2 regions of the Mesorhizobium sp. M1295 genome follow, and region 2 is predicted to be linked to the other one. Evidence: riboswitches for the same ligand, from Rfam matches in the RefSeq annotation. Region 2 holds a riboswitch; the other holds the start of a gene.
What was found. Region 2 has a riboswitch for thiamine pyrophosphate ahead of thiC (phosphomethylpyrimidine synthase ThiC). Riboswitches for the same ligand answer to the same signal wherever they lie in the genome.

Region 1 (9,209 bases), on a different contig from region 2:
GTCAGGCCGAGATGCTCTATCAGATAGGTGGCGCGGTAGGGATCATCGGCGGGCCCGAGCCCCGCCTCGACATAGGCGCGAACGGTCGCAAAACCGTCCATGTCGGGCATTTGCGGCAAATAGCGCACCGTCGCCGAAGGCTGGCGGAAGACTTCGCCGTCCTGCGGTTCGATCAGCCCGGCAGCGATCTTGAGGAGCGTCGACTTGCCAGAGCCGTTGCGCCCGACCAGGGCGATCTTGTCGCCAGCTGACGCCGTCAGGGCGGCACCGTCGAGCAGCGGCGCGCCGCCAAAGGTCAGCTTTATCCCGTCGAGATTGAGAAGCGGCGGCGCCATGTCAGCTTTCAGGTAGGGGAAAAGGATGCGCGAGCAGCAGCGCGCGGCCGCTGGCCAGCGCGATTTCCAGCCGGCCCTTGACCTCGTTGGAAATGGTCAGCGACGAGCCGAAGGCAACCTCGACATGGGCGAGCGGCCATTTGGCGCCGGTGACTGTCAGGCCGGCGAGATCCGAAAAGCCGAGCACCGAAAACAGCGTACCGTCGACATAATCGAAGCCAGTCTTTCCAGGCAGCAAAGGAATGCCTTCCTGTGCGCCGCTGGTCAAAAGCACTTCCGTTCCGCCTTCCGCCAGCCGGACGCTGAGCGCCAAATGCAGGAAGATGTGGTCGGTGCGTTTGCCGCCGAAGGCGCCTGCGAGCACAAGGCTGGTCGCACCGCGTTCGAGCGCGGCGGCGATAGCGAGTTCACCGTCGGTCTTGTCCTTTTCGGCGGGAAACACCTGCCGTGGCACGGCGGCCAGATCCTCCGGCAAATCGGCAGGCACGGAATCGAAATCGCCGACCCAGAGTTCCGGCATCAGGCCCAGCATAAGGGCATGGCCGATACCGGCATCGGCAGCGATGACGCGGGAGCCTTCGACCTGGCGGTCGAGCAGCGGCGTGCGGATGAGATCGCCGCCAAGCAGGATGGTGAATGTGCTCATATCTCGTGGCCCTTACCAGCCCTGCCCCGGAAACGGAAGATGAAACGGCAGATGAAACAGGACGCCGCGCTTTGGATGCCCGGCAAACTTCCGCTTGCGCAGCACTTCGGCCGGGCCTATGTGTCGAAACGCTCTAACGGGGTGCCGGACGCGATCTTCGCGGACCGGCTGAGAGGCAAGACTGCCAACCCGCTGAACCTGATCCGGTTTGTACCGGCGGAGGGATTAGACGTTTCGGACAGCCCGACGCCTCAATTCCTTTCAACGCGAACGAAGGAGGCGCCGATGCGCAGTTTTTTCCACTCTCTTGCCTCGATTATCCTGCTTGCGGCATCCGTGCTTGCCCTACCGGGGCAGGCATCGGCACAGGATAAGCTGACCGTCTATACCTATGAAAGCTTCACCGCCGATTGGGGTCCGGGACCGGCGGTGAAGAAGGCCTTCGAGGCCGAGTGCACCTGCGTCGTCGAATTCGTCTCGGTCGCCGACGGCGTGGCACTGCTCAACCGTGTGAAGCTGGAAGGGGCCGCGACCAAGGCCGATATCGTGCTTGGCCTCGATACCAATTTGACGGCGGACGCCAAGGCAACCGGCCTGTTTTCGCCGCATGGCGCCGTGACGGACGTCAGTGTGCCGGGTGGCTGGAGCGACGATATCTTCGTGCCGTTCGACTATGGCTATTTCGCTATCGTCTACGATAGCGAAAAACTGAAGAGCCCGCCGAAGAGCCTCAGGGAATTGGTCGAGGGCGATGCCGGCGACAAGATCGTCATCCAGGATCCGCGCACCTCGACGCCGGGCCTTGGCCTGCTGTTGTGGGTCAAGTCGGTCTATGGCGACAAGGCTCCGGAAGCCTGGGCCAAACTCAAGGCAAAGGTGCTGACGGTGACGCCGGGCTGGAGCGAGGCCTACGGCCTGTTCACCAAGGGTGAGGCGCCGATGGTGCTGTCCTATACCACTTCGCCAGCCTACCACATGGTTGCCGAAAACACCTCGCGCTACCAGGCGGCGTCCTTCGAGGAAGGCGAATATCTGCAGATCGAGGTCGCTGGGATCACCACCAAGGGCGCGAAGAACCCGCTGGCGGAAAAGTTCATCGCCTTCATGACCGGGCCGAAATTCCAGGATCTCATTCCCGAAACCAACTGGATGTTCCCGGCCGGCAAGACCGACAAGCCGCTCAATCCGGCGTTCGACAAGCTCGTCAAACCGACCAAAACCTTGCTGTTCAGCTCGGAAGAGGTCGCCGCAAATCGCAAGGCCTGGGTCGACGAGTGGCTGGCGGTGATGAGCAAGTAGCTCGGATTGAAAGATGATCGCCCTACGGCGCCCCCCTCTGTCCTGCCGGACATCTCCCCTACAAGGAGGGAGATTGGCCGTCATGCCGGCTTTCGCCAATCTCCGACATTGCCGGAATGAGCGGAGCGCTGAACCTGCCAATCTCTCCCCATGTGGGGGAGATGTCCGGCAGGACAGAGGGGCGCGCGAAGGAACGCAATCCTCGCTAAGAATCTCGAATCTGGTGGTCTAGCGTGCAACGCGCGCCATCATCGGATACCCGCGTCGCTGCCGGTATCGTCGCGCTCGCCGCCATCGCGCTGCTGATCGGCGGGGCATTCGCCGGGCTCGTCGTCGAAGCCATGCGCGACCTGTCGGGCGCCGCCTCCGCCTTTGATTCCTATCTCCTCCGTGTTGCCCGCTTCACGCTCTGGCAGGCTCTGTTGTCGACCCTGCTCTCCGTCGCACCGGCGCTGTTCGTCGCGCGCGCGCTGTCGCGGCATCCACAGTTTTTCGGGCGAGGCTTTGTCCTGCAGCTTTTCGCCGTGCCGCTGGCGCTGCCGGCCATTGTTGCCGCACTCGGTGTCTTGGCACTCTATGGCCGCGCCGGGTATTTCGCCGGCTTGCTCGGTGCGATTGGCGGCCAGAACTGGCCCGGCATCTATGGCCTATCGGGTATTCTCGTCGCCCACGTCTTTTTCAACCTGCCGCTGGCAACGCGACTGTTCCTGGAAGCGTTGCAGACGGTGCCGGCTAACCAATGGCGGCTGGCGAGCCAGCTTGGCATGGGTGCTGCGCCGGCCTTCCGGCTGATCGAATGGCCGGCGTTGCGTGCGGCCCTGCCGGGCGTTGCCGGGCTCGTTTTCATGCTGTGCATCACCTCCTTCACCATCGTGCTTACGCTCGGCGGCGGGCCGCGCGCGACGACGCTGGAGGTTGCCATATACCAGGCGCTGCGTTTCGACTTCGACCCGGCGCGGGCGGTGACGCTGACCTTGTTGCAGATTGCCCTGACCTTCGTCGTCGTGCTGGCACTAACGCGGCTTGGCGCCAATATGACCGGCGACGCCAATCTGCCGGTAGCCCCGCGCCGGTATTTTTCAGCCGGTGCGGCCGAGACCGTGCTGAACGCACTGGTGATCGGGCTGGCACTGCTGTTTGTCGCCGGACCGATGGCGGCTACGCTGTCGGCCGGGCTTGGCGCCGATCTCGGCCGCCTGGCCGGCGAGAGCGCGGTGCGGCAAGCGACGGCGACCAGTGCCGTGCTCTCCCTCCTATCGGCGCTGCTCTCCTTGGCGTTGTCGCTGTCGCTGGTTATGGCGCGCCGGGCGCTGGCGCTCACCCGGCGGACCGGCAGGCTGACGCTGCTCGAACACCTGGCCGACACCGGTGCGGGGTTCGTCCTGGTGGTGCCGCCCATCGTCATCGGTGCCGGCTGGTTCCTGCTCCTGCGCAGCGTCAGCGATGTCTTTGCGATCGCCCCTGTCATGGTGGTTGTGGTCAATGCGGTGATGGCGATGCCGTTCGCCATCCGCGCCATCCGCCCCGCCTATGACGCGGCGAGCGAACGCCACGAACGGCTCTGTGCACAGCTTGGCATCTCGGGCTGGAACCGGTTGCGTCTGGTCGACTGGCCGTCGCTGCGGCGGCCGCTCGCCACCGGCTTCGCCTTCGCCATGGCGCTGTCGCTCGGTGATCTCGGCGTCATTGCGCTGTTCGGCAGCGATTCCGTGCAGACATTGCCCTATCTGTTGCTGGCGCGCATGGGCAGCTACCGCACCGAGGATGCGGCCGGCCTGGCGCTGCTGCTCGGCCTTGTCTGCCTGGCGCTTGTGCTGACCGCGGACTGGCTGGGAAGGAGGGAGAAATCATGATGCCGATCAGCCCGGAACGGTCGATTTCGGTCGAAAAAGGCGCGGCCGTGCGGCTCGATAATGTCTCGTTCAGCTATGGTGAAACGCCGCTTATATTCGATGTCGATTTCCCGGCGTCGGAAATCACCGCCATCATGGGGCCGAGCGGTTCGGGAAAGTCGACGCTGCTCAATCTGGTGGCCGGTTTCGAAGCGCCGCGGTCAGGCCGCGTGCTCATCGGCGGCGCCGACGTCAGCACTGCGCCGCCATCAGCGCGGCCGGTATCGATGGTGTTCCAGGAAAACAACCTGTTTGCCCATCTGTCCCTCGAGCAGAATGTCGGGCTCGGCCGCTCGCCTTCGCTCATGCTGAGCGAGGCTGACCGCGCCGCAATCGCCGCAGCGCTGAAGCGCGTCGGCCTTGCCGGCAAGGAAAGCCGGCTGCCGCGCGAACTCTCCGGCGGTGAGCGGCAGCGCGTCGCGCTCGCTCGGGTCCTGGTGCGCGACCGGCCGGTGTTGTTGCTCGACGAGCCGTTCGCTTCGCTCGGACCGGCACTGCGCGACGACATGCTCGACCTGGTCGCCGACGTCCATTCGGAGCAGCGCATGACGGTGCTATTCGTCACGCACCAGCCGGACGATGCGCGCCGTATCGGGCAAAACATGGTTTTCCTGGATGGTGGCACGGTTGCCGCGACGGGCACTGCGGCCGATTTTTTCGTCGGGGCTGGACCGGAGGCATTCCGACGCTATATCGGCTCGGGTCCGTTTGCGGCTGGATCACGAGATGTTGCCCGGAAGCGGACATAATTTATGGTCAAACCGGCGGAAGGCGAAGCGGCGCTTGCTTGCCATGGTCGAGGTAGTGTGGCTAGGTCCGCCAGGAGTTGGTCCGGCTTAGACCGTGATTTGCCCTTGCTGCCTCGTATCTGTCGGACGCACGAAGGACGCCGTAGCACTTGATTTTGCGCGTGATGCTTTCCGGAAATCGCGCCCGATTTTCGCGGTCACGTGCCAGGACTTGAAAGGAAGCCGATCTGCCGACCGGCATCGACAATCGGAGGGTGAAACCGCTGGCGCGCTTTCTGGCGCTGGCCGGTCTTGCCGTGGCGCTGGCAAGCTGCCAGATGTTCACGCCTCCCGACGTGCAGGAATCAGGCTTTCAGCCCTCAGACAAGCCGATCACGGTCGACAATGTCGCCGCCAACGGCAAGCTCGCCCAACTGGCGAAGGCGCAGCACCCGCGCATCCTCGCCACCTATGGCGGAGAATATTCCGACCCCAAGCTCGAGCGCATGGTGGCCAAGATCGTCGGCAGACTGACCGTAGTGTCGGCCAACCCGACCCAGACCTACCGCATCACCATCCTCAACTCGCCCAACGTCAATGCCTTCGCGCTGCCGGGCGGCTATCTCTACATCACCCGGGGCCTGCTGGCCTTGGCCAACGATTCAGCCGAGCTTGCCGCCGTCATTGCGCATGAGATGGGCCACGTTACGGCCAATCACGGCCTGCAGCGCCAGCAGCTGGAAGCCGAAGAGGGGTTGGCGACCAAGGTCGTTTCGGATGTGCTCGGCGACAACCCGACGGCCAAGGCGGCGCTGATCCGCGGCAAGCTGAGGCTGGCCCAGTTCTCGCGCAATCAGGAGCTGGAGGCCGACGCCATCGGCATCAAATCGATCGGCGAAGCCGGTTTCGATCCCTACGCCGCCGGCCGCTTCCTGCAGTCGATGTCGGCCTATACCGATTTCCGCTCGATCAGCGGCGCCACCGACGCCAGCCTCGACTTCCTGGCGACGCACCCCAACACGCCGCAACGTATCGACCTCGCGCAGCGCCACGCCCGCCAATTCGGCGCGCCCGGTGTCGGGTCGCGCGACCGCGATTCATTCCTTTCCGGCGTAGACGGGCTGCTTTACGGCGACACACCGGAGGAAGGCTATGTGCGCGGCGAAACTTTCCTGCATCCTGGCCTCGGCGTGTCGTTCTCGGTGCCCAATGGCTTCATCATCGACAATTCGGCAGCGGCGGTGACGGCGACAGGCCCGGGCGACATCGCCATCCGCTTCGACGGCGTTTCGATCGACAAGGGCCGCTCGCTGACCGACTACATCCGCAGCGGCTGGGTTGCCGGCCTCGACGCCAGCAGCGTGCGCCAGGAGACGATCAACGGCAACGAAGCGGCAACCGCGCATGCTGGCGCCGATGGCTGGCAATTCGATATTGCGGTGATCCGCGCCGGCGGTCAGGTCTACCGCTTGCTGACCGCGGCGCCTTCGGCCAGCACCTCGCTGAGCACGGTGGCGCGCTCGGTCAGCGGCTCGTTCCGCATCCTGAGTGCTGCCGAGAAGGCGGCGTTGAAGCCGCTGCGTATCCGCATCGTCACGGTGCAGCCCGGCCAGACAATGGGCTCCCTGGCCGCACAGATGGTCGGCGTCGACCGCAAGCTGGATTTGTTCAGGGTGCTCAACGCGCTGTCGCCGGGCGCTGCCGTTTCGGCCGGCGACAAGGTCAAGATCGTCACCGACAAGTAATCGCGACGCTGCTTGTGTAAGGGCCAGAGCCTGAATACCGTGGCAAGCTGCGCGCCATGCAACGAGGCGGTTTTGTACACTTTCTTCAATTTCATGATGAAAACGCTGGTCGCTAAAGCGGAGCGCAGCAGGTTTCCAAGGTTCTTTGTGGTGGTCTGCTGCCTGCTTTCGATTTCACTGGCGGTAGGCCTGACATATGTCAAACAGCATCAACCGGGCAGCGGGCAAGAAATAATCAGCCAGGACGTGGCACGTTAGGCTGCGAGAAATTCCGGGTTCTGCTTCACCAGAGCTGCCTTGAGCTTTTCCATGGCGCGCGCCTCGATCTGCCGGACACGTTCCTTGGAGATGCCGAGCGTCTCGCCGAGCGCTTCGAGCGTCGCGCCCTCGTCGCTCAGCCGGCGCTCCTCGATAATCCTGAGTTCTCGCGCATTGAGCGCGCCGAGCGCCGTCTTCAGCCAGACAGAGCGGCGTTCGACATCGATCGTGTCGCCGACGACCTCGTCGGGCAGCGGGTCATCCGAAACCAGGAACTCCATCCGCTCGGTTGCGCCCGCATCGTCGGCAAGCGGCGTGTTGAGCGAGCTGTCGGGTGCCGAAAGGCGGGAATCCATCATCGCCACATCGGCCTCGGAAACGCCGAGAGCCGCCGACACTTCGCGGTAAAGCGTGGCATTCGACGTCTGCTCGGCGCCGTTTGCCAGGCGGGCGCGCAGGCGCCGCAGGTTGAAGAACAGCGCCTTTTGCGCGGAGCTGGTGCCGCCGCGCACGATCGACCAGTTGCGCAGGATATAATCCTGCATCGAGGCGCGGATCCACCATGTCGCATAGGTCGAGAACCGCACCTCGCGCTCGGGCTCGAAACGGGCCGCGGCCTCCAGCAGCCCGACATGGCCTTCCTGGATCAGGTCGCCCAGGGGAAGGCCGTAGTGGCGGAACCGCGACGCCATGGAAATAACCAGCCGCATATGGGCGACGGTGATGCGGTGCAGCGCGTGCTGGTCATTGTTCTCCTTCCAGCGCAGCGCCAGGAGATGCTCTTCGTCGCGCTCCAGGTAAGGGGCTTTCATCGCCGCGCGAACCATGGTCCGTCCTGCACTGTCTTGCATCATGCCGCGCTCCTGCTTCAGGCGTTGCGGTGCGATCGCTGAATCGTGAGTTGGCGCCGATGGTTGAAATGGCGGCGCCGCGCCCTACAACAGCCAAGAACGTGCGATGCGGGGGAATGTTCCCCCGGACTGTCATGCCGATTGCGCTGTTCCAGGCGATTCGCCATCGGCCTTGACTCAGCCGGGTGGCGCCGGGAGGTGTTGGTTGAGAATGGGATTTCAAGGGCGCGAGATTTTTGAAATTTAGTTTCTTATTTTGGTATCGCGCATCTGTCATTTTCCGGCACTCGCAACGACGCCGGACATCGGCCAAGGACGGGATCACAGAAAAATGAAATGGCTCAAATCGCTCATTATCGCCGGAACGCTGCAGGTTCTGGCAATCGCCGCCGGTCATGCCGGCGCCAATCTCGACCAGATCAAGCAGTCCGGCGTCTTCAAGGTCGGCACGGAAGGAACCTATGCGCCCTTCACCTATCATGATGCTTCCGGCGCGCTGGTCGGCTTCGACGTCGAGATCGCCCGGGCCATCGCCGAGCGCCTCGGCGTCAAAGCCCAGTTCCTCGAAGGCAAATGGGACGGGCTGATCGCCGGTCTCGACGCCAACCGCTACGATGCCGTCATCAACGAGGTCGGCATCACCGAGGCGCGCAAGGCCAAATATGATTTCTCCGATCCTTACATCGCCTCCAAGGCGGTGCTGATCGTGCGCGGCGACAACACCGACATCAAGGGTTTCGCCGATCTCAAGGGCAAGAAGGCGGCGCAGTCACTGACCTCGAATTTCGGCAAGCTGGCTGAAACCAATGGCGCCGAGCTCGTCGGCACCGACGGCTTCGACCAGTCGATCCAGCTTCTTCTCACCGGCCGCGCCGACGCCACCATCAACGACAGCCTGTCCTTCCTCGACTTCAAGAAGCACAAGCCCGACGCCAATGTGAAGATTGCCGCGCAGGAAGAAAACGCCGACTATTCCGGCGTCATCGTGCGCAAGGGCGATCCGGAACTGGTGGCCGCCATCAATAAGGCGCTGGCCGACATCAAGGCCGACGGCACCTACCAGAAAATCGCCGATACCTATTTCGGCCAGGACGTTTCGAAGTAAGCGGCTTTTCTCGCGTGGGCCGAATGCCGGCCCGCGTCGTTCATGTCGCGGCGAGCTGTCTTTGACGGCTCGCCGCTTTCGCGTGATATGAGCGACGGCAATCTGGCAAGGAGGAGGCTTCGTGCCGCACTGGCTGCAATTGATGCTGGAATCCCTGCCTACGCTGCTGTGGGCTGCACTGATCTTCACCGTGCCGTTGACGCTGCTGTCGTTTGCATTCGGTCTTGTCCTCGGCCTGGTCGTGGCGCTTGTCCGGCTGTTCGGTCCCAAACCGCTGGTCGCGGTGGTCCGGTTCTACGTCTGGATCTTCCGCGGCACGCCGCTTCTCGTGCAACTGTTCCTTATCTTCT
Region 2 (9,209 bases):
CATCTGCTTCAGGACGGTGGGATAGATGGGGCCGAGCGCGATATAGTCGGGCTCGGCAGCGATGGCCGTTTCCAGTTCGAGATGATCGTGCGTGCTGAGCCCAAGCTTCAATCCGGGGTACTTAATCGCCAGCAGGTCGGCCGCAGCCAAATCCTCTTGGCCGAGATGGACGAAGTCGCAGCCTTCCTCAATGGCGAGCCGCCAATGGTCGTTGACGATCAGTTGGCAACCATGGACCGCGCAGACGCCGTTCGCGCGGCGGATTTCCGTCCGCAACGTGGCCTCGTCCCTATCCTTGATGCGCAACTGAACCAGCTTGACGCCAAGCGGCACCAGCCGTTCGATCCAGGCGGCGCTGTCGACGATCAGGTAGAAGGGGTCGAGCTTCATGAAAAAACTGCCCTGCCAATTGTCGGCGTCGACGGCACGGCGACGTCCTGCGGTTCGAGCATTCCCGAGTTGAAAGCTTCACGACCGGCCTCGACCGCCTTGCCGAACGCACGCGCCATGCCGACCGGATCGGCCGCCTTGGCGACTGCGGTGTTCAGGAGTACGGCGTCAAAGCCGAGCTCCATGACGGTTGCCGCGTGCGACGGCCGTCCGAGCCCCGCATCCACGATCAGCGGAACGCCTGGGAAATGTGCGCGCATCGAGCGCAGCGCCGGAATGTTGATCGGCCCGAGGGCGGAACCGATCGGTGCACACCACGGCATCAGAACCTGGCAGCCCGCCTCCAGCAGTCGCTCGGCGACGACAAGATCGTCGGTGGTATAGGGGAATACATCAAAACCGTCCTCGCACAGGATGCGGGCGGCCTCGACCAGCCCGAACACGTCCGGCTGCAGCGTGTCGTGGTTGCCGATCACTTCGAGCTTGATCCAGTTGGTGCCGAAAACTTCGCGCGCCATCTTCGCGGTCGTGACCGCTTCCTTGACGGAGTGGCAGCCGGCAGTGTTGGGCAGGATTCTGACGCCGAGCGAGCGGATCAACGACCAGAATTGTTCGCCGGCCCTGCCGCCTGCCATCTCACGGCGTAACGAGACGGTTACCGCCGAAGCGCCCGACGCCTTGACGGCCTCGGCAAGGATGGCCGGCGATGGATATTGAGCGGTGCCGAGAAGCAGGCGGGAGGCAAGCGACGTTCCGAGAAGATCGAACATGGCCTAGCCTCCCTGCATCGGTGAGAGGATTTCGATCCGGTCGCCGTCGCTCAACCGGAATTCCGCCCGGTTGGCTTTGTGCACGAGTTCGCTGTTGACGGCCGTTGCCAGCCAATCGCCTTCATAGTCGAGCGCCGCAAGCAGCTCGGCCAGCGTGGTGGCTGCAACCTCATGCACTTTGCCGTTGACCGTCAGTTTCATGAGCAAGCTCCTTCGTTCCGTCTTGATGGAAGACCAGGTCGGCCGCCTGGCGCGCCATGGCAGGGGCGAGAAGAAAGCCATGGCGATAAAGCCCGTTGACTGCGACGGTGCTTCCATGTGCCTCGACACGCGGCAGATTGTCGGGAAAAGCAGGACGGACGCCGACACCGGTTTCAACGATCCCGGCCTCGCCGAATGCCGGATGGAGGGCATAGGCGGCACCCAGAAGCTCCATCATCGAACGCACCGTGGCCGGCTCGGCGGACCCGCTCTCGATCATGGTCGCACCGACCATGAAACACTGGCCGGTGCGCGGCACCACATAGAGCGGAAAGCGCGGATGAAGCAGCCGGACCGGGCGCGACAGCGAGATGTCGGGCGTGCGCAGGATCAGCATTTCGCCGCGAACGCCACGTAGCCGGTCATCGATGGCTGCCATTCCCGTGCAGTCGATCTGATGATCGAAACCAAAAACATGCCAGACCTCGGTGCCGAAGTGAAACTCGACACCCATGGCTGCGAGCTTGTCATGAAGCGCTGCCATCGCCTGACGCGGGTCGAGATGCGCCTCGTCGGAGAAGAGCAATCCGCGCCGGAAGCGGCCGGCGAGGTCGGGCTCCAGGAGCGCAATTTCGTCTTCATCGACACGCCGATGGCCCGAGGTGCGGCTGGCGAAGCGGTCGATCTCGCCCGCATCGCGCGGCGCGGCCACGACCAGCGTTCCGGCCCGCGTCACCTGGCCGGGGGTTGCGGCATCCCACCAGTCGGCGGCACCGCGCCCGAGATCCAGCACCGGCTGCTCGGCGCTTTCGCGCTCGCACCATGGCGCCAACATGCCGCCGGCGAACCACGACGCATTGCCCCCAAGGCCAGGCCTTGTCTCGGCAACGGAAACCGCCGCGCCGCGTGCGGCGAGCTCGAAGGCGGCGGTGAGGCCGGCAACGCCGGCCCCTTTGACCAGCACCTTCATGATGGCTCACGTGGCTGAGGTATGAGCGGTGCGCCGGTCTCGTCCGCCGGCAGGTAGAGATCGCCGCCCTCGCGGTATTTCGCCGCCATCGCCGCCATGCCCTCCTTCTGCGCTTCGGTGCGGATGTCGTGGGAAATTCGCATCGAGCAGAATTTCGGCCCGCACATCGAGCAGAAATGCGCCAGCTTGTGCGCCTCCTTGGGCAAGGTCTGATCGTGGAAGGACCGCGCGGTTTCGGGATCGAGCGACAGGTTGAACTGGTCCTCCCAGCGGAATTCGAAGCGCGCGCGGGAAAGGGCATCATCCCTGACTTTCGCCGCCGGATGACCTTTTGCCAGGTCGGCGGCATGGGCGGCTATCTTGTAGGTGATCACGCCGATCTTGACGTCGTTGCGATCGGGAAGGCCGAGATGCTCCTTGGGCGTGACGTAGCAGAGCATGGCGGTGCCGAACCAACCGATCATCGCCGCGCCGATGCCGGAGGTGATGTGGTCGTAGCCCGGCGCGATGTCGGTCGTCAGCGGCCCAAGCGTATAGAACGGCGCCTCGCCGCAGACGGCGAGCTGCTTGTCCATGTTCTCCTTGACCTTGTGCATCGGCACGTGGCCGGGGCCTTCGATCATTACCTGGCAATCCTTCGCCCAGGCGATCTGTGTCAGCTCGCCGAGCGTCTCCAGCTCGGCGAATTGTGCTGCGTCATTGGCGTCGGCGATCGAGCCAGGACGAAGGCCGTCGCCCAGCGAAAAGGACACGTCATAGGCGCGGCAAATGTCGCAGATCTCGGCGAAATGTTCGTAGAGGAAGCTTTCCCGGTGATGATGCAGGCACCATTTGGCCATGATCGAGCCACCGCGCGAGACGATGCCAGTGACCCGGTCAACGGTCAGCGGGATGTAGTGCAGCCGCACGCCCGCATGGATGGTGAAATAGTCGACGCCCTGTTCGGCCTGTTCGATCAGCATGTCGCGGTAGACCTCCCAGGTCAGGTCCTCGGCGATGCCGCCGACCTTTTCGAGCGCCTGATAGAGCGGCACCGTGCCGATCGGAACCGGCGCGTTGCGGACGATCCAGTCGCGGATGTTGTGGATGTTGCGGCCGGTCGACAGGTCCATCACCGTGTCTGCGCCCCAGCGGATCGCCCACACCATTTTTTCGACCTCTTCAGCCATCGACGATGTGACGGCGGAGTTGCCGATGTTGGCGTTGATCTTGACCAGGAAATTGCGACCGATGATCATCGGCTCGCTCTCGGGATGGTTGATGTTGGCGGGAATGATTGCGCGTCCGCGCGCCACCTCATCACGCACGAAATCCGGCGTGACGAAATCGGGCAGTGTCGCGCCGAAAGCCTCGCCGTCGCGCTCAAGCTTGCCGTGCAGGATCTCGCGACAAAGGTTCTCGCGGATGGCGGCGAACTCCATTTCGGGTGTGATGATGCCGGCGCGCGCATAGGCAAGCTGCGTCACCGCCTTGCCTGCTTTGGCTCTGAGCGGTTGATGGCGAATGGGAAATTCCGGCGTCAGGCGTTCGCCCGTCGCGAATCCGTTGTCCTCCGGCCGGACATGGCGGCCGTCATAGGCCTCGACATCGCCGCGCGCCGTAATCCATTCGTGGCGAAGCCGTGCAAGGCCATTTTCGATGCTGGTTTCGACAGTCGGGTCTGTATAGGGGCCGGACGGATCGTAGACGGTGACGGGCGGTTCGCCGGCCGTCGGATGGACGGAGATTTCGCGCATCGGCACCCTGATCTGCGGGTGGATGGCACCGGGCTTGTGGATTTTTCGTGAGGCGGGCAGCGGTCCCGTCGAGACGGCGGGGGTGAGGGCATTCATCTTGAGGCTCCTTTGCTCGTTGCATTGGAGACCCAGTTCTGTGCCGGGAGGATGAAAAGACGCTTCTGTCGACCTGCCGAAACAGGACCTCGGGCGTAAACTCCCGCAAGCGCTTGCACCGTCCCTACGCCAGTATGAACTGGATCAGGTTCAACGGGTCACTGCGCCGCGAATGCCAGCAGTATCTCAGCCCCTTGCCGGGACTCCCCTGGTGAATGCGTGAGGTTGGACGGGACGGCTCCGGTTTGTCAAGCGCGTTCTGGCCGCGGCTGATCGGCGGCCGGTCAGACCGTGCGGAAAAAATCGTGCATGTCTCGGCGACAAGTCAAGCCTCGGAGATGAAGGCAGGGACAAGGGAATTACAAACCGTCGGACTAAAAATCGATCCTGATGATCACACCTTCAATGGGCACCAAAGGTTTGCGCGTAGATCGCCTCGATTCTTCCTGCCTCGTCACTGGTCAGCGTGGCGAATTCCTTTTCGCGCGCGCGGTTCGATAGATGTCCATCATTCTGGTGAAGAAAACGGAAGAGCAGATCGGTCAACCGCTCGGGCATGTCAATAAAGGCGTCCACCTGCTGCCGGAACTGATCGTAGCGCTGCAGAAATGCGGTTTCCTCGGGAAGGTCCCGTTCGATCGTCCGCTGAACGCAGGCATAGAGGAATTCGGCGTGCGGGGTTGCATCGAAGAACCGGTAGAAATCACCGGTGTCATTCAGCACCCGGACGTTGAATTGCGGCGTCGGTTCCCATTCCACCAATGGCAGAAGGCGCTGCGAATAGCTCTCGAGCACGCCCCTGTACTCGTTGATCTGGTCCAGGATCGCGGCCGAGACGGGAAAGACCACTCCCGGCGGATTGAAGCCGCGCATGGCAAGGACGTGGTGGATTAGGTAGCGGTGAATGCGGCCGTTTCCGTCCTCGAACGGGTGAATGTAGACAAAGCCGAAGGCGAGGATTGCGGCGGCTACGACTGCATCAAGGTTTTGCGCGGGGCCCTGATCGAACGCCGCCATTCCATCGATTAGCCGCGGCAGGTCCTCGGGCCGAGCGCTGATGTGATCGGGCAAGGGCGTGCCGTTGTCTCGGTCATGCTCACCGACGAAACCTCCTTCTTTTCGGAAGCCAAGTCTTGCGAAACGGGCGTCGCCAAGTACAATTCTTTGCAGACGCAGCAGCTCATCGCGATCGATCGGCCAGCGGCCGGCTTCGCCGATGGCGCGGCCCCAGCGCTGGATGCGATCTTGCGGCGGGCGCTCGCCCTCGATCGCATAGCTTGATCGCGAGTCTTTGAGCAAAAGAAAGGCGGCGGTCCGAGCAAGAAGGTCGCGCGGCACGTCCGCTACGATTGCCTCCGCGCGCCGCGGTAGTTCAAGGCCGATGAATTTTTCGAGAATCTTGGTGCGGAACACCAGAGGGCAGAACTCACGCGTGCCGGGGAGATTGTCCCTTACGCGGTAGCGCGAAGCGGTCTTGTCGGGTCCGGGCCACTGCAGCTCGGGATCGACAACCGGAATGTATCGTCCGGCCGCCGCGTCCGGCAGATCGATACGGGCGCCCCTCAGCCATTCATATAAAAACCAGATGCGGCGGGCATAACTGCCGGTCGGGCTTTCACGGACCAGCGCCTCGATCGGCGCGGGACCGGTCACTTGGAACAGCCGCTTGAGGACGGCAAGGTCCAGTCCCTCGTACTTGAGCGCAAAGGTCAGGTGGCCTTCGAGGGTAGGATTTGGGGCGTGGCGGGGGGTCATGATCCGCCAGCCATCCCGTTCGGTAATGCGATGATGCTCGCCCGTGGCGAACAACCTACGGGGCAAGGGCACGGCGAGCCTGTAGGCTCCGACCAGGGCGCTGTACCCGGCCGGGGTCGCCGTTTCAGGAAGGCGGATTTCCTGAAAAACGGTAACAGGACCTGAAAATTGGTGCTCTTGCACCGCAGGCATGAAAAGCGAATCCTTTCATCGAATTTTTGCTTCAGCTGGGCCAACACCTGTGAAAAATGATCCTATTCCATGAAAATTGATGCCACAAGACAAATTTTCCGAAAACCGATTCTAAACGGTGCTGGAGTAATCAAGCAAGAACTCCGCCACCGGCTCAAGGAAGCGACTTCATGACAAAAAGGTGAGTCCAGGAACCGCCATTCGCCCGTCTCTTAGTCACGAGGCCGGCACGGATGGCCCGCCTTACGTCGAGCCGGATTGCTCGAGGAGAACCGCGCCGTTCGGGGCTCACTCATAGAGCGCTCCGGCGCGCGATCCCGATTTGATAGCCGCGATCACGCTCGCGACTGATCTTGGTGACGTGGCGGCGTCGGAGTAGAAAACTGATGCAGGATCTCGGTGGCGTCGTGTGTGTGTGTGTGTGACCTGAAGTGAGTTCTCTGCGGTATGGGGGACGGCACGCAGCGCGCGCGTCTTCTCGGCAAACAGATCGACGAAGCGGCACCGAAGGGAAGTTCCTGGCATTCATTCTCGCCATCGCTGCCCCAATTTGCCGACCGGACTGCCGATCGATCTCGCCCAATACTTTGCGCGCGCAAGGGCCGAAGTTGAACTGGGTGGCACCTGCTCATTCGGGAGCTAACTCATGCTTGGCGCGCTAGCCCGAGAGAGCTGTGCCTGATCGAATGCGTGAAATCGTAGCTCGGGGTGGAGAGGCTGACACGGTCATCTGTCACCCGCCTTCGGGCTGTAACGGAAAGCGCGACATCGTCTCCAATGCTCGTTCCCCACGTCGAGGGCCCAGCGGCTTGGCTGCGGGGGGACTGTCAGCTAGTGGCCGCTGGGCCTTGACGACCAGCGAGCGTAAGAGGAGGCCCTGCGCTGGCTGACGAAAACTTGCGAGCAAAGCCACGGAAAAGCATCATTCGAACGAACTCTTTCGTCGAGACGAGGAGGGCAGTGAGGCGGTAGCCGCCGCTTTGAAGCTCTCCGGCAGCTGCTACGCTGGTCGTTCAGAGGGTCGCAGCTGCGCTTGCGCCGTCATATCGGATAAGTCTAATATAATCCGCGCCTAGCCATCGAACGCCGCGGCGCCCTCGGGTCGGCGCTATTCATCGGGTGGGCATGTCGGGTACGCAAGGGAGGACGAAATGAGACTGGTTCAGTCATTTGCATTTGCTGCTGTGCTGCTTCTTTCGTCTGCATTGTCTGCGGCCGCCCACTCGGCTCGTGAGGACATCGAAGCGGCGTTGGTAAAATTCATGGACGCCTTCAACAGCGGAAACGCAGCAGCGGTAGGTCAAATGTATACCGACGATGCCGCTCTGCTGCCACCCGACGGCAAACGCGTCGATGACCGCAAGGGCGTGGAAGAATTCTGGCAGGGCGCAATCAAGGCCGGGATGAAGAATCTCACCCTGAAGGCGCTGGAAGTGGAAGGGAGCGGGAATCTCGCCTACGAAGTTGGCGCATTTACGCTCAGTGTGCCGAGCAAAGGCGGTGCCCCTTCCACCGTTGCGGGCAAGTACATTGTCGTTTGGAAAAAAGGGGGCGACGGGACATGGCGCCTGCATCGGGACATCTGGAACTTAGGTGCGGCCCAATAGATTCCGCGATCCGTGAGGCCGGCGCGGCTTGCAACAGTTCCAACGAAAGTCCATGGCAATAGTTGATGTGACTGAATTGATTAACAAAATTGAACAGACTTGATGGGTCTGCTCATCGAGTCGGCTCTGGATCTATCGCGCTACCGATCAGGGAGGCGGTAAGATTCGAGCTCAGCAGAACGGCTGACCACCACTTGCCGGGACTAGAGTGTTCTCCGGCTCGGCGCGCCGCTGAGGACTCTTGTTCATTTGGTCATGCGCAATCCGTGGTTCTCCAAGAACCCGTCCATCTCGTCAAATGCCATCTGAGCCGAGACAACTAACTATCATTGGGCAAGTAGCGGCTCAACGGCTCCAGAAGAAAGCAGCCCCCCTATGCTCGTTCAACATTCGAGATCGCATCGGGCAAGTCTTTCCACGTCCGGGTACGCCATGCTGCTTCGACCGCCCCTTTTTTCTTGCGGATTTAGGAATTCGAGCTTTTCGGTTGTTCCGATCATCCATTTGGGAAACGACCGATGCCGGCAAGCAAGGTTTTATGGGGCCAGATACTCACCGCCTTTCTGATCGTCGTCGCGACAACATGGGGAGCAACACAGTGGACGGCAGGGCGGCTCGACTTTCAAAGCCAACTCGGTCCGCCGTGGTTCGAATTGGCTGGACACCCCGTTTATCCGCCGCCAGCCTTTTTCTGGTGGTGGTTTTTCTACGACGCCTACGCGCCGAACGTCTTCCTGGAGGGCGCGGCGATTGCGGCGAGCGGAAGCCTCATGGCTATCGTCGCAGCGATCGGGACGTCGCTGTGGCGGGCGCGCGAGGGAAAGGATACCACGACTTACGGCTCGGCGCGCTGGGCGACGCGAGACGAAATCAAGGCCGCTGGGATGATCGGTCAGGATGGGGTGATCCTGGGTATGTTGGGCCGACACTATCTACGCCACGACGGTCCGGAACACGTGCTATGTTTCGCACCGACCCGAAGCGGCAAAGGCGTCGGCCTGGTCGTGCCGTCACTACTGACCTGGCCGGGTTCGGCAATCGTCCACGACATCAAAGGCGAAAACTGGGAACTGACGGCCGGATGGCGGGCCCGTTTCGGCCAGGTGCTTCTGTTCGACCCGACCAATGCTGGATCCGCAGCCTACAATCCTCTGCTGGAGGTGCGACGGGGCGAGTGGGAAGTTCGAGATGTGCAGAACGTGGCGGATGTCCTGGTCGACCCAGAAGGCACATTGGAACGCCGCAACCACTGGGAGAAGACCAGCCATGCGTTGCTGGTCGGCGCAATACTGCACGTGCTCTATGCGGAGAAAGACAAGACCCTCGCAGGCGTGGCGAACTTCCTTTCTGATCCAGAGCGGCCAATCGAGGCAACGCTGCGCGCCATGATGCTGACGCGGCATTTGGGTGATGCAGGCCCGCATCCCGTCGTGGCGTCGGCTGCTCGGGAACTGCTTAACAAGTCCGAGAACGAGCGTTCCGGCGTGCTCTC

Region 1: linked by a shared signal. The riboswitch ahead of thiB (thiamine ABC transporter substrate binding subunit) and the one ahead of thiC (phosphomethylpyrimidine synthase ThiC) in region 2 are both predicted to bind thiamine pyrophosphate.

Annotation. Positions count from the first base shown of each region.
Region 1 is NZ_JAMYLU010000002.1:298,229-307,437, forward strand. It holds gene NKH29_RS04500 (ABC-F family ATP-binding cassette domain-containing protein) at 1-335, opposite strand, end outside; gene NKH29_RS04505 (thiamine diphosphokinase) at 337-981, opposite strand; TPP riboswitch at 1,109-1,223, shown strand; gene thiB (thiamine ABC transporter substrate binding subunit) at 1,267-2,280, shown strand; gene thiP (thiamine/thiamine pyrophosphate ABC transporter permease) at 2,514-4,133, shown strand; gene thiQ (thiamine ABC transporter ATP-binding protein) at 4,130-4,921, shown strand; gene NKH29_RS04525 (M48 family metalloprotease) at 5,239-6,645, shown strand; gene NKH29_RS04530 (RNA polymerase factor sigma-32) at 6,900-7,757, opposite strand; gene NKH29_RS04535 (amino acid ABC transporter substrate-binding protein) at 8,086-8,859, shown strand; gene NKH29_RS04540 (ABC transporter permease subunit) at 8,981-9,209, shown strand, end outside.
Region 2 is NZ_JAMYLU010000004.1:60,790-69,998, reverse strand. It holds gene NKH29_RS07720 (thiamine phosphate synthase) at 1-390, opposite strand, end outside; gene NKH29_RS07715 (thiazole synthase) at 387-1,160, opposite strand; gene thiS (sulfur carrier protein ThiS) at 1,164-1,361, opposite strand; gene thiO (glycine oxidase ThiO) at 1,330-2,331, opposite strand; gene thiC (phosphomethylpyrimidine synthase ThiC) at 2,328-4,163, opposite strand; TPP riboswitch at 4,267-4,383, opposite strand; gene NKH29_RS07695 (Fic family protein) at 4,566-6,110, opposite strand; gene NKH29_RS07690 (YybH family protein) at 7,262-7,717, shown strand; gene NKH29_RS07685 (conjugal transfer protein TraG) at 8,236-9,209, shown strand, end outside.